DNA from 3 places in the Devosia oryziradicis genome. Region 3 is predicted to be linked to each of the others. Evidence: predicted binding sites of a transcription regulator. Region 3 holds the regulator's gene; each other region holds the start of a gene.

Region 1 (3,248 bases), 1.6 Mb from region 3:
TCGTAGCCGCCGACATGGCTGATCTTGGCCCACTTGCCGGGCTCGAGATCCTTGTAGTGGGTGAAGAAGTGCTTCACGCGCTCGACCTGGATTTCCTGCATGTCGCCGATATCCTTGATGGCGTCATACATGCGGGTGAGCTTCTGCACGGGCACGGCGAGGATTTTCTCGTCCTGGCCGCCATCGTCTTCCATGAACAGCACGCCGATCGGGCGGCAGCGCACGACGGCGCCGGGCACCAGGGGGCGCGAATTCATCACGATGACGTCGAGCGGGTCGCCATCGCCGCACAGGGTATGAGGCACGAAGCCGTAATTGCCCGGGTAACGCATCGGCGTATAGAGGAAGCGATCGACGAACAGGGCACCGCTGGCCTTGTCGATTTCGTACTTGATCGGCTCGCCGCCCATGGGCACTTCGATGATGACGTTGAGGTCGTCGGGGGGATTCTTGCCGGTCGGGATGGCGTCGATGTTCATTTTGGCTTCAGCTCTGGTTCATCGGGGAGGCGACAAAGTGGCTGGGTTGTGCCCAACACAGGCCGCAAAGGCAAGCCAGTTTGGCGCAAACCTGCCCGTCCCGTTGCCCAAAAGGACTCCGATGAAACAGCTCCTCGCCGCCACTCTTGCCGTTGCCGCGCTGGCCGGCCCCGCCTATGCCGGCTTCAACAGCGCCTATACCGATATCGACCTCGACGAATGCCTGGTGCTCGAGGCCGACGATTTCGGCGCCAGCTGGTCCTGCCCGGGCTATAAGGGCTATCCGCTGATGGTGACCGAGGGCGACCTGCGCTTTTCGCTGATCTATGGCTTCGGGGCCAAGATGGCCGATGGCCAGACGCTGCCGCCGTTCAACCATCTGGGTGGGAAGCTCGAATGGCGTCTCAGCAACGATTCGGGACGCTGGATGCCCATCGCCACCATCGTGCGCTACTTTACGGCCGATCCCGAAACCGGTGAGGACAAAGGGCAGGTGCTGGTCGTGACGCAGCTCGTCGAAGGCAATAGCTGCCACGTCGCTTATATCGATGCGCTGGCCAACAAGGATGCCAATGAACTGGCGCGCCAGGCGGCCGATGCGTCGGGTGACTTCGACTGCGCCAGCGACGAGGTGGAGATCATCGGCAAGTTCGAGGCCTATTGATCAGGCGTTCTCAAGCCTTTTCGGCCTTGCTGACTTGGTTGCGGAGGATCGTGCGGTCGCGCGAGGAGACGCCGATCAGCTCGGCGATGCGCCAAACCATGTTGTCTTCCAGCTCGTGGTTCTTCTTGTCGGCAAAGACCACCATCCACATCATGCGGATGATCTCGATGCGGTCTTCCATGTCGAGCTGGGTGATGGATTGGGTAAAGCGGAAGAAGTCGACCGCTTCGGCATCGCGCAGGGCGGCCTCCTTGATCAGCTTGTCCACGGACGCTTCGTCCATGTCATAGTGATCGATCAGGGCGCCCTTGATGGCGCTGCGCTCCTCGTCCTTCATCTGCCCGTCGACAGCGGCCAGATGCACGAGCAGGACTGCGACGGACAGCTTGGGGTCGTTGCTGGCCAGCGCCGTTTCCGGCTTGTTGAACAGGCGGGTAATGGCCTCGAACATGGCGGCAAGCCTCCGGGGAGTGGCAGGATCAGCGAAAAGGGTTTGCACGCCGGGAGGCAGGCAAACCAGAGTTAACAGTCCGGTAGATTTCCTCAATGGGTCAGTTCGGCTGCCAGGCGCTCTTGGGCAGGCTTGATGCGGCAGGGCCACACTCGATCCGATTGGGTGATGAAAAGGGACTCGACTCTGGAAAGATTCGGAGTCTAAATGTTCCTGTTTTGTTCACTTGGGGATTGGCGCGATGTCTTCGCCCGACCAGCAACAGCGCCTCCGCGCGCTGCGGGAGACCATTGCCGATATCGAACGCAAGCCGGCTCTGGCCGAGGCGCGGGCCCGGGTTGAAACCCAGGAAGGGCAGTTCCCCAATCTGGCGGGCGGATTGTTGCAGGAAGTGTTCACCGATGATCTTCGCAATGCGGGGGCAAGCCTTGGTTTTGCCTTGGCGCAGGCTCGGGGATTGCTGACTTCGCGGCGCGTTGCCATCGTCTATATCCAGTTGGCTGCCGAGGCCCAGAAACTTGGCATGCCCTATGGTCCCGGGCTGATCCACTTCGGCCTTGATCCTGCTGCACTGGTCATGGTGCGTCCGGGGAGCGCTGCCGAACTGCTCTGGGCGGCAGAAGAGGCGTTGGCCTGCCGGGCGGTGGCAGGCGTTGTTGCCGATATTTCCAGCCGGCAGAAGCTGCTCGATTTCACGTCGAGCCGGCGTCTCAGCCTGCGGGCGGCAGAAGCGGGGAGCTCGATGTTTCTCCTGCGCTACGGGCAATGGCGAGAGGCAAGTGCAGCGCATTTGCGATGGCATCTGCTGCCGAGTCGAAGCGAGCGGAAGAAATATGACGAAAGGGCGCCTGGCGGGCTGCGCTGGCATGTCCGGCTCGAGCGGGGATCTCTCGTCAGACAGCACGCCGAATGGGTGTTGGGATGGACCGAAAATGGAATTTCAAGCTTCACTCCTCGCAACGACGATCACCCCCGCCAGTCGACGACGCTTTCTGGTGCTGTTTCTTCCAACCTGGCCGACCGACTACCTCAAGCGGGTTGATCGCGGTCTAGCTTCGCCATTGGCGCTTTACGAAAGAATCAAAGGCGGGCTGAGAATTTCGGCCCTCGACAGCGAAGCCGGACGGGCTGGCATTAGGATGGGACAAAGCGTAGCCGATGCGCGAGCATTGGTGCCCAGTCTGGTCGTGCAGGAAATGAACCGCCCGCTGCTGGAAGCCGGCTTTGCCGATTTCGCGGACTGGCATTCCAATGCCAGTCCCCTTGTCGCCGTCATGGAGGATATCAGCCGCTTCGGTGACCTGGTGCTCGACATTACCGGGGTTGCCCATCTGTTTGGTGACGAGCGTGCCATGCTGCGCGAGTTGCTCACAAGATTGCGCATGCTGGGTTATACGGTGGCGGGTGCTATCGCTCCCACCATAGGGGCGGCCTGGGGCATCAGCCATTTTGCTCGAAGCCAGGTGGTCGAGGACGAGGCCCTGGCCGGGCTTGTCGATGCCTTGCCAGTTGCGGCATTGCGGCTGAGTGAGGCTCAGATTGCGTCACTCACGCAGATGGGCCTTACAACAATAGGGCAATTACGACAGCGCCCGCGCAAGCCGTTACAGGCCAGGTTTGGCCAATCCCTACTGACCCGGATCGATCAGGCCTA
Region 2 (3,248 bases), 960 kb from region 3:
TGAGCCCCTCCATGCGCACGATATGCATCAGAAGAGGCTCAACTGTTCCGGCTGCGGCGTCAGCCTGGCCCGCAGGCGAGTATCATCAGTCAGTCCGCCGGGGGTCCAGTCCGCGCATTCGATGAACGGCCGCACCTTGTCGATCGAGCCGGCAATGCGCGCCACGTCGTCCAGCCGCAGCCGGTGATGCCGGCGGGTAGCGATGATGCGGTCGACGCCCCGCGTGCCCAAACCCGGCACGCGCAGCAGCATTTCCCGATCAGATCGGTTCACGTCCACCGGAAACAGCTGTCGGCTCTTGAGCGCCCACGCTAGCTTGGGATCGATGTCAAGATCGAGCAAACCACCCTCCCCGCCCGCGACGATTTCGGGCACGTCGAAGCCATAAAAGCGGATAAGCCAGTCGGCTTGGTACAGCCGATGCTCGCGCATCAGTGGCGGCGGCTTGAGCGGCAGGCGCGAACTGGCATCGGGAATGGGCGAGAAGGCAGAATAGTAGACGCGCTTGAGCCGATATCCAGAATAAAGGCCAGCCGCCCGGTGAAGGATGGCCCCGTCATCTGCGGCATCGGCCCCGACGATCATCTGCGTCGATTGTCCCGCCGGCGCGAATTTGGGTTTCGCGGCCTTGGCCTTCTTGTCGGGATCGGCTTCGTCGAGCTTGCCCCGCACGCGGGCCATGGCGGTGCGGATCTCACTGGGCTTTTTTTCCGGCGCCAGCGTTTCGAGGCCGATGTCGGTGGGCATTTCGATATTGGTCGAGAGCCGATCGGCCCAACGCCCGGCTTCGGCCAGCAGGTCCGGAGCGGCATTGGGGATGACCTTGAGATGGATGTAGCCGGCGAACTGGTGCTCCTCCCGCAGCGACCGCGCCACCCGCACCAGTTCCTCCATCGTATAGTCGGGTGAGCGGATGATGCCCGAGGACAGGAACAGCCCCTCGATATAGTTTCGCTTGTAGAAATCGAGCGTGAGCCTGACCACCTCCTCGACGCTGAACCGTGCGCGGGCGACGTTGGAGGACGAGCGGTTGACGCAATAAATGCAGTCATAGACGCAGAAATTGGTCAGCAGGATCTTGAGCAGGCTGATGCAGCGGCCATCCGGCGCATAGGAATGGCAGATGCCGCTGCCCTCGGTCGAACCGATTCCCCCCGTCCCGACGCTGTTGCGCTTTTCCGACCCGGACGAAGCGCAGGATGCGTCGTATTTCGCAGCATCGGAGAGGATTGCCAGCTTGCGGCGCAAGGTCAGCGCGGCCATGTTCGTTCCCTTTATGTTCACATCAAGGGATAGCGCGGATTGCGGAGCCGATGCATGTCAAAAAGACATGAGTCGGGGATTTGTGATCGGAGCCCGAACGCGCTCGATCGTCACCCGAGGGCACGGCACTTGCAGAGCGCAGCAAAATGTAAAGCCCTCGGGTCAAGCCCGAAGGTGACGGCCGGTGGTTGGACGTGGTGTAGTTGCGCCAAACTGGAGTCGCCCATGGACATGCTCAACGACCTGCCGACCACCGGGCCCATTACCCTGATCGCCGAATTCACGGCCCGACCCGGCCAGGGCGATACGGTGGCCGCCTTGCTTGCCGGCCTCGCCGCCGACGTGCGGCAGGAGCAGGGCAATATCGCCTTCGAGTGTTTCCGCCGGTTGGACGACGCCTCAAAGTTCGTGGTCTATGAAATCTATCGCGACAAGGCGGCTTTCTCGGCGCACATCACCGCTCCCTATGGCGCCGTCTTCAATGCCCGGCTGCGCGAGCTGATCGTCGAGCCGAATTCAGTGCTGACGTTCCTCACACCATCGTCCGTTCAATAATCGACACCAGTCCGTCGCTATTGTCCTTCTCCACAAGCCGAGCGCAGTCCTCTACATCTGTCTGCAACACGGCGCGCAACAACCCCGCCGCTTCAGGAGACACCAGATGACGCTCGAACTCGGAGGCATCCATCACCTCACGGCGGTAACCGCCGAGGCCAAGAAGAACCTCGCCTTCTATACCCAGACCCTGGGCATGCGGCTGATCAAGAAGACGGTCAACCAGGACGACACCACGGCCTATCACCTGTTCTATGGTGACGGCGTGGCTTCGCCCGGCGCCGACCTCACCTTCTTCGACTTCCCCGCCGCCCGCGAACAGCGCGGTAATCACACCGTCAGCCGCACCGGCCTGCGCGTCGACAGCGAGGACAGCCTCAACTGGTGGAAGAACCATCTGCAGGCCAACAATGTTGGCACGTCCGCCATGAAGGAACGCAATGGCCGCCTGTCGCTCGATTTCGAGGACTTCGAGGGCCAGCGCTTCCGTATGGTGATCGACGAGGCCAATAAGGTCGTGCCCTGGGCCAAGTCGCCGGTGCCGGCCGAACGGCAGATCATTGGCTTGGGCCCGATCTCCTTGGCCGTGCCGCGGCTGGACCGGACAGAAGCCGTGCTGACGCAGGTGATGAACATGCGCAAGGTTCGCTCCTACCCCGCCGCCAATGGCGTTGCCGAAACCCATGTCTTCGAAATGGGTCCTGGCGGTCCGGGTGCCGAACTCAATGTCGTGGTCGATCCGAGCCTTTCGCCGGCCCGTCCCGGTGCCGGTGGTGTCCACCACGTCGCCTTCCGCACGCCCGACCAGGACAGCCTGCGCCAGTGGATCCGGCGGGTGAATGACGTCGGCATTCGCTCCAGCGGCGAAGTCGAGCGCTTCTATTTCACCTCGCTTTACTTCCGCGAGCCCAATGGCATCCTGTTCGAGATCGCCACCGACGTCCCCGGCTTTGCCGCAGACGAGCCGATAGAGACCCTCGGCGAAAGCCTGGCCCTGCCGCCCTTCCTGGAAGGCAAGCGGGCCAGCATCGAAGCGGGATTGAAGCCGCTGGTTTAACGGCTGGGCGCCTCTTCACCTCTCCCTTTGGGGGAGAGGTCGACCCGTCTTCGGGTCGGGTGAGGGGGCCTTTACAGAGCGCTGCGTGAGGGGAAGGCCCCCTCACCCGGCCTACGGCCGACCTCTCCCCCAAAGGGAGAGGTGAAGGACTTTCATCCGCCCTACGAAGCCAAATGAAAACACCCTCGGGCCTGGCCCGAGGGTGACGATCGCGTCTTGCGGATTACCCAGCGCAAACTACTGCTGCGGGGCGCATTCCCCGGTCGTGCCCATGATGCAGCCCGGGTCGGGCCGGGTCGTGTCCACGTCAACCGTATCCGGCTGCAGAAGTGCCGTCGTCTTGATCAGTTGGATGAATTCGGCGCGGTAGCCG
Region 3 (3,248 bases):
TCGCGCCACGTGCGGGCCCCTTTGCTTTTCTTGCGCTGTATCGCCCATCCCCGTTCGCGGCTCTTCAGTCCAGACGAAGCGCTGGGGGCTTTCGGGCAGGAACCGGCCAAGGACAAACAAAAAGGCCACCGCTGGTTTCGCGATGGCCTCTCGTGAGCGGCGCCGAAGCGCGCTCGTCTTGCAATGGAGACTAGAGCAGGGTCAGGTTGGTCGCGGACTGCTTGCCGTCGCGGCCGGTTTCCAGCTCGTAGGTCACCTTGTCGTTCTCGTAGAGGCCCTGCAGGCCCGAACGCTGAACGGCGGAGATGTGGACGAAGGCGTCCTTGCCACCGTCTTCGGGCGAGATGAAGCCGAAGCCCTTGGTGGTGTTGAAGAATTTCACGGTGCCGGTGATGAGGGCCATGATAGGTTCCTTTATGCTCGTAACGAGCGGTTATCCGATGGCAACATGCCAAGGGGACATAACGTTCGCATGGTCGAGAAGGAAGCCACGGACCGGCTTGGCCGGCGTCAGGCAGCCGACTTAGGCTGAAAACGTATGGTACCTATGTGGCATGGAACGGATCGTTCTGCAAGATGGCCACCAGTAAGAGTTTGCAGATACTGCGCTTTACCGTTTCGGCGGCCCCAAATGCCAAGCAGAACCAGTCCTGCTCCGTCCTCAATAGTCTCGTTCGAACCATGCTGGCGGCGCAGAGCCAGAGCTGGTTGGGATCGCAAAATTCCGCAACGGTGGGCGCTCTTCGAGGCTGGCGACCCGTCGGCAAAGACAGCACTCATTCAGCGCAAAAGCGTCAGCCCGAATCCCTGGCCATCGCTGCCGATGGTCACCCAGCGACCGCTGACATCGCATTGCAGCAAGAGCGTGTCGTTGTTGCGAATGCCCACCACGGCGCCGACCGAAGACAATTCGCCCTCGAGCAGGCAGCCGATGACCGGCGCCCCGGCCTCGGCTTTTTGCCAGCCAGTGCCAGCCTGGCAGATGGAGACAGACTCACCCGCATTGATTCCAGCGCCCGGTGAAAAGGTCACGTCACCCACCCAGCAGCGGGTCTCCTTCACGCTTGCCTCCTGGGCGAGCGCAGGTCCCGCCGGCAGGGCCAGCAGCAGCAAGGCACCCAGCCAGGCGGCGCGCATCAATATTTCCGCAGCAGGCCAACCAGGCGGCCCTGCACCTTGACCCGGTCGGGTGGGAAGATGCGGGTTTCGTAGGCCGGGTTCGCCGCTTCGAGCGCCACCGTATTGCCCTTGCGGCGCAGGCGCTTGAGCGTGGCTTCCTCGTCGTCGACCAAGGCCACGATGATCTCGCCGGTCGAGGCCTGGTCCTGCTTCTTGATCAAGACGGTATCGCCATCAAAAATGCCGGCATCGATCATGGAGTCGCCGCGTACTTCGAGCGCGTAGTGCTCGCCGGCACCCAGCATTTCGGGCGGAACCATGATGGTGTGAGAGTGGCTCTGGATCGCCTCGATCGGCGTACCGGCCGCAATCCGGCCCATGACCGGAATGGCGACGGGTCGAACATAGTCCTCGGTCGCCGAAATACGCGAGGGCGGCGAAGCCACCTTGCCCAGATTGCCCTCGATGACCGATGGCTCGAAGCGCGCCTTGCGGCCGCCCAGCGACGGGTTCATCGAATCGGGAAGCTTGACTACCTCGAGCGCCCTGGCCCGGTTGGGCAGGCGGCGGATGAAGCCGCGCTCCTCCAGCGCCGTAATCAGCCGATGAATGCCCGACTTGGACGCCAGATCGAGCGCATCCTTCATCTCATCGAATGATGGCGGGATGCCGCTTTCCTTCATCCGTTCGTGGATGAACATCAGCAGCTCGTGTTGTTTGCGCGTCAGCATGGGCCCCTCGGGGAGAGAATCGGAACATAGGCAGAACGACTATATGTGTTCCAGTTATGTTCCGCAATATGCTTGCTGACGCACCAGTCTAGCGCCCAGTTGGACTGTCAGAACGCGTCGATGGACAGGGCTTCGATTGTGGTTCCCGCAGGTTGCCCCGGATCACCCTCTGGCTGGATGATCAACATGTTGGCGCCGCCCAGGGACGAGGTGTGTCCGCTGTCGGTCTGGGCGATCGGTTCGAGCTGCGGGCCGTTGGGCGTGTGCACGAGGCGGGCGCGCATGAAATGGCGTCGCGCGGTATTTGGCGGCGTTGCGGCGGCGAGCGGCAACCGCCAGGTTGGTGGTTCAGCGTATCCAAGCCAGCGGCGGAGAGCGGGCTTGATGAAGACGATCGCCGTGACCATGGCCGATACCGGATTACCCGGCAGGCCGAAAACCAGGGTTTTGCCACGGGTGCCAAACATCAGCGGCTTGCCCGGCCGCATGTTGATGCGCCAGAAGTCCAGGGTCACGCCCATCTCGAGCAGGAGCTCCTGGACGATATCATGGTCGCCGACGCTGGCGCCGCCCGTCGTGATCAGGATATCGAGGTCGCCAGCAAAGATGTCCGCCAGCTTCGAGCGCAGTTTTGCCCGCTCATCCCCGACGATGCCGTGATCATCAACGCTCTGCGCATAGGGGGAGAGCAGGGGGGCGAGGCCGTAGCTGTTGGAGGCGACGATCTGGTCGGGTCCCAGTGGGTCGCCTGGCAGAACCAGTTCGTCCCCAGTGGCCAGCAGGGCGATGCGCGGGCGCCTGGCGACGTTAAGTATGGCGCTGTTGGCAGCGGCAGCTACCGACAATTGCATCGCACCCATGCGTGTGCCCGGCGCGATCAGCTGTTGACCGCGCGCAAAATCGTTACCCCGCGGCCGCACGCTGTGACCGGGACGCGCGGGCGCCGTGAACGAAACATGGCTGCCGTCGACGAGGGCCTCTTCCTGCATGATGACGGTATCGGCGCCCTCTGGCACCGGAGCTCCGGTGAAGATGCGGACGGCCTCACCTGGGGCGACCCGTCCGGAAAAGCCGGCACCAGCCTGCGATGTGCCGATGAGGGAGAGGCGATGCCCCTCGACCACGTCGGCCGCCCGCAGGGCATAACCGTCCATGGCGCTGGCATGGAAAGGCGGCTGGTCGTGGGCGGCAATCAGGGGCTCGGCCAGAACCCTTCCGCCAGCCTGGGAAAGGGGCACCCGTTCGGCCGTTGGCGCCGGTACGCGCTGCAGGATGGCGGCAATGGCGTCGTCGACGGGAAGCAGGCTCATGAGCGGGTAAAATCGCCGGATTTGCCGCCGGATTTTTCGAGGAGGCACATGTCGGTGACGACCATGCCGCGGTCGATGGCCTTGGCCA

The links. The regulator LexA, encoded in region 3, represses DNA repair genes until DNA is damaged. The targets are predictions, from matches to a motif close to TGTTCNNNNTGTGTTCNG.
Region 1: a site for LexA is predicted at 1,803-1,820, ahead of JI749_RS03200 (ImuA family protein). Genes of this name have one in related genera too.
Region 2: a site for LexA is predicted at 1,267-1,284, ahead of JI749_RS06490 (putative DNA modification/repair radical SAM protein). Genes of this name have one in related genera too.

The regions. Positions count from the first base shown of each region.
Region 1 covers NZ_CP068047.1:636,457-639,704, forward strand. Annotated here, with positions in the region: gene ppa (inorganic diphosphatase) at 1-479, opposite strand, end outside; gene JI749_RS03190 (hypothetical protein) at 601-1,143, shown strand; gene JI749_RS03195 (tellurite resistance TerB family protein) at 1,154-1,594, opposite strand; gene JI749_RS03200 (ImuA family protein) at 1,821-2,636, shown strand; gene JI749_RS03205 (Y-family DNA polymerase) at 2,527-3,248, shown strand, end outside.
Region 2 covers NZ_CP068047.1:1,281,174-1,284,421, reverse strand. Annotated here, with positions in the region: gene JI749_RS06495 (UdgX family uracil-DNA binding protein) at 1-28, opposite strand, end outside; gene JI749_RS06490 (putative DNA modification/repair radical SAM protein) at 28-1,263, opposite strand; gene JI749_RS06485 (putative quinol monooxygenase) at 1,489-1,818, shown strand; gene JI749_RS06480 (ring-cleaving dioxygenase) at 1,925-2,875, shown strand; gene JI749_RS06475 (vWA domain-containing protein) at 3,113-3,248, opposite strand, start outside.
Region 3 covers NZ_CP068047.1:2,240,531-2,243,778, forward strand. Annotated here, with positions in the region: gene JI749_RS11230 (cold-shock protein) at 191-403, opposite strand; gene JI749_RS11235 (hypothetical protein) at 781-1,137, opposite strand; gene lexA (transcriptional repressor LexA) at 1,137-1,850, opposite strand; gene JI749_RS11245 (molybdopterin molybdotransferase MoeA) at 1,958-3,160, opposite strand; gene moaC (cyclic pyranopterin monophosphate synthase MoaC) at 3,157-3,248, opposite strand, start outside.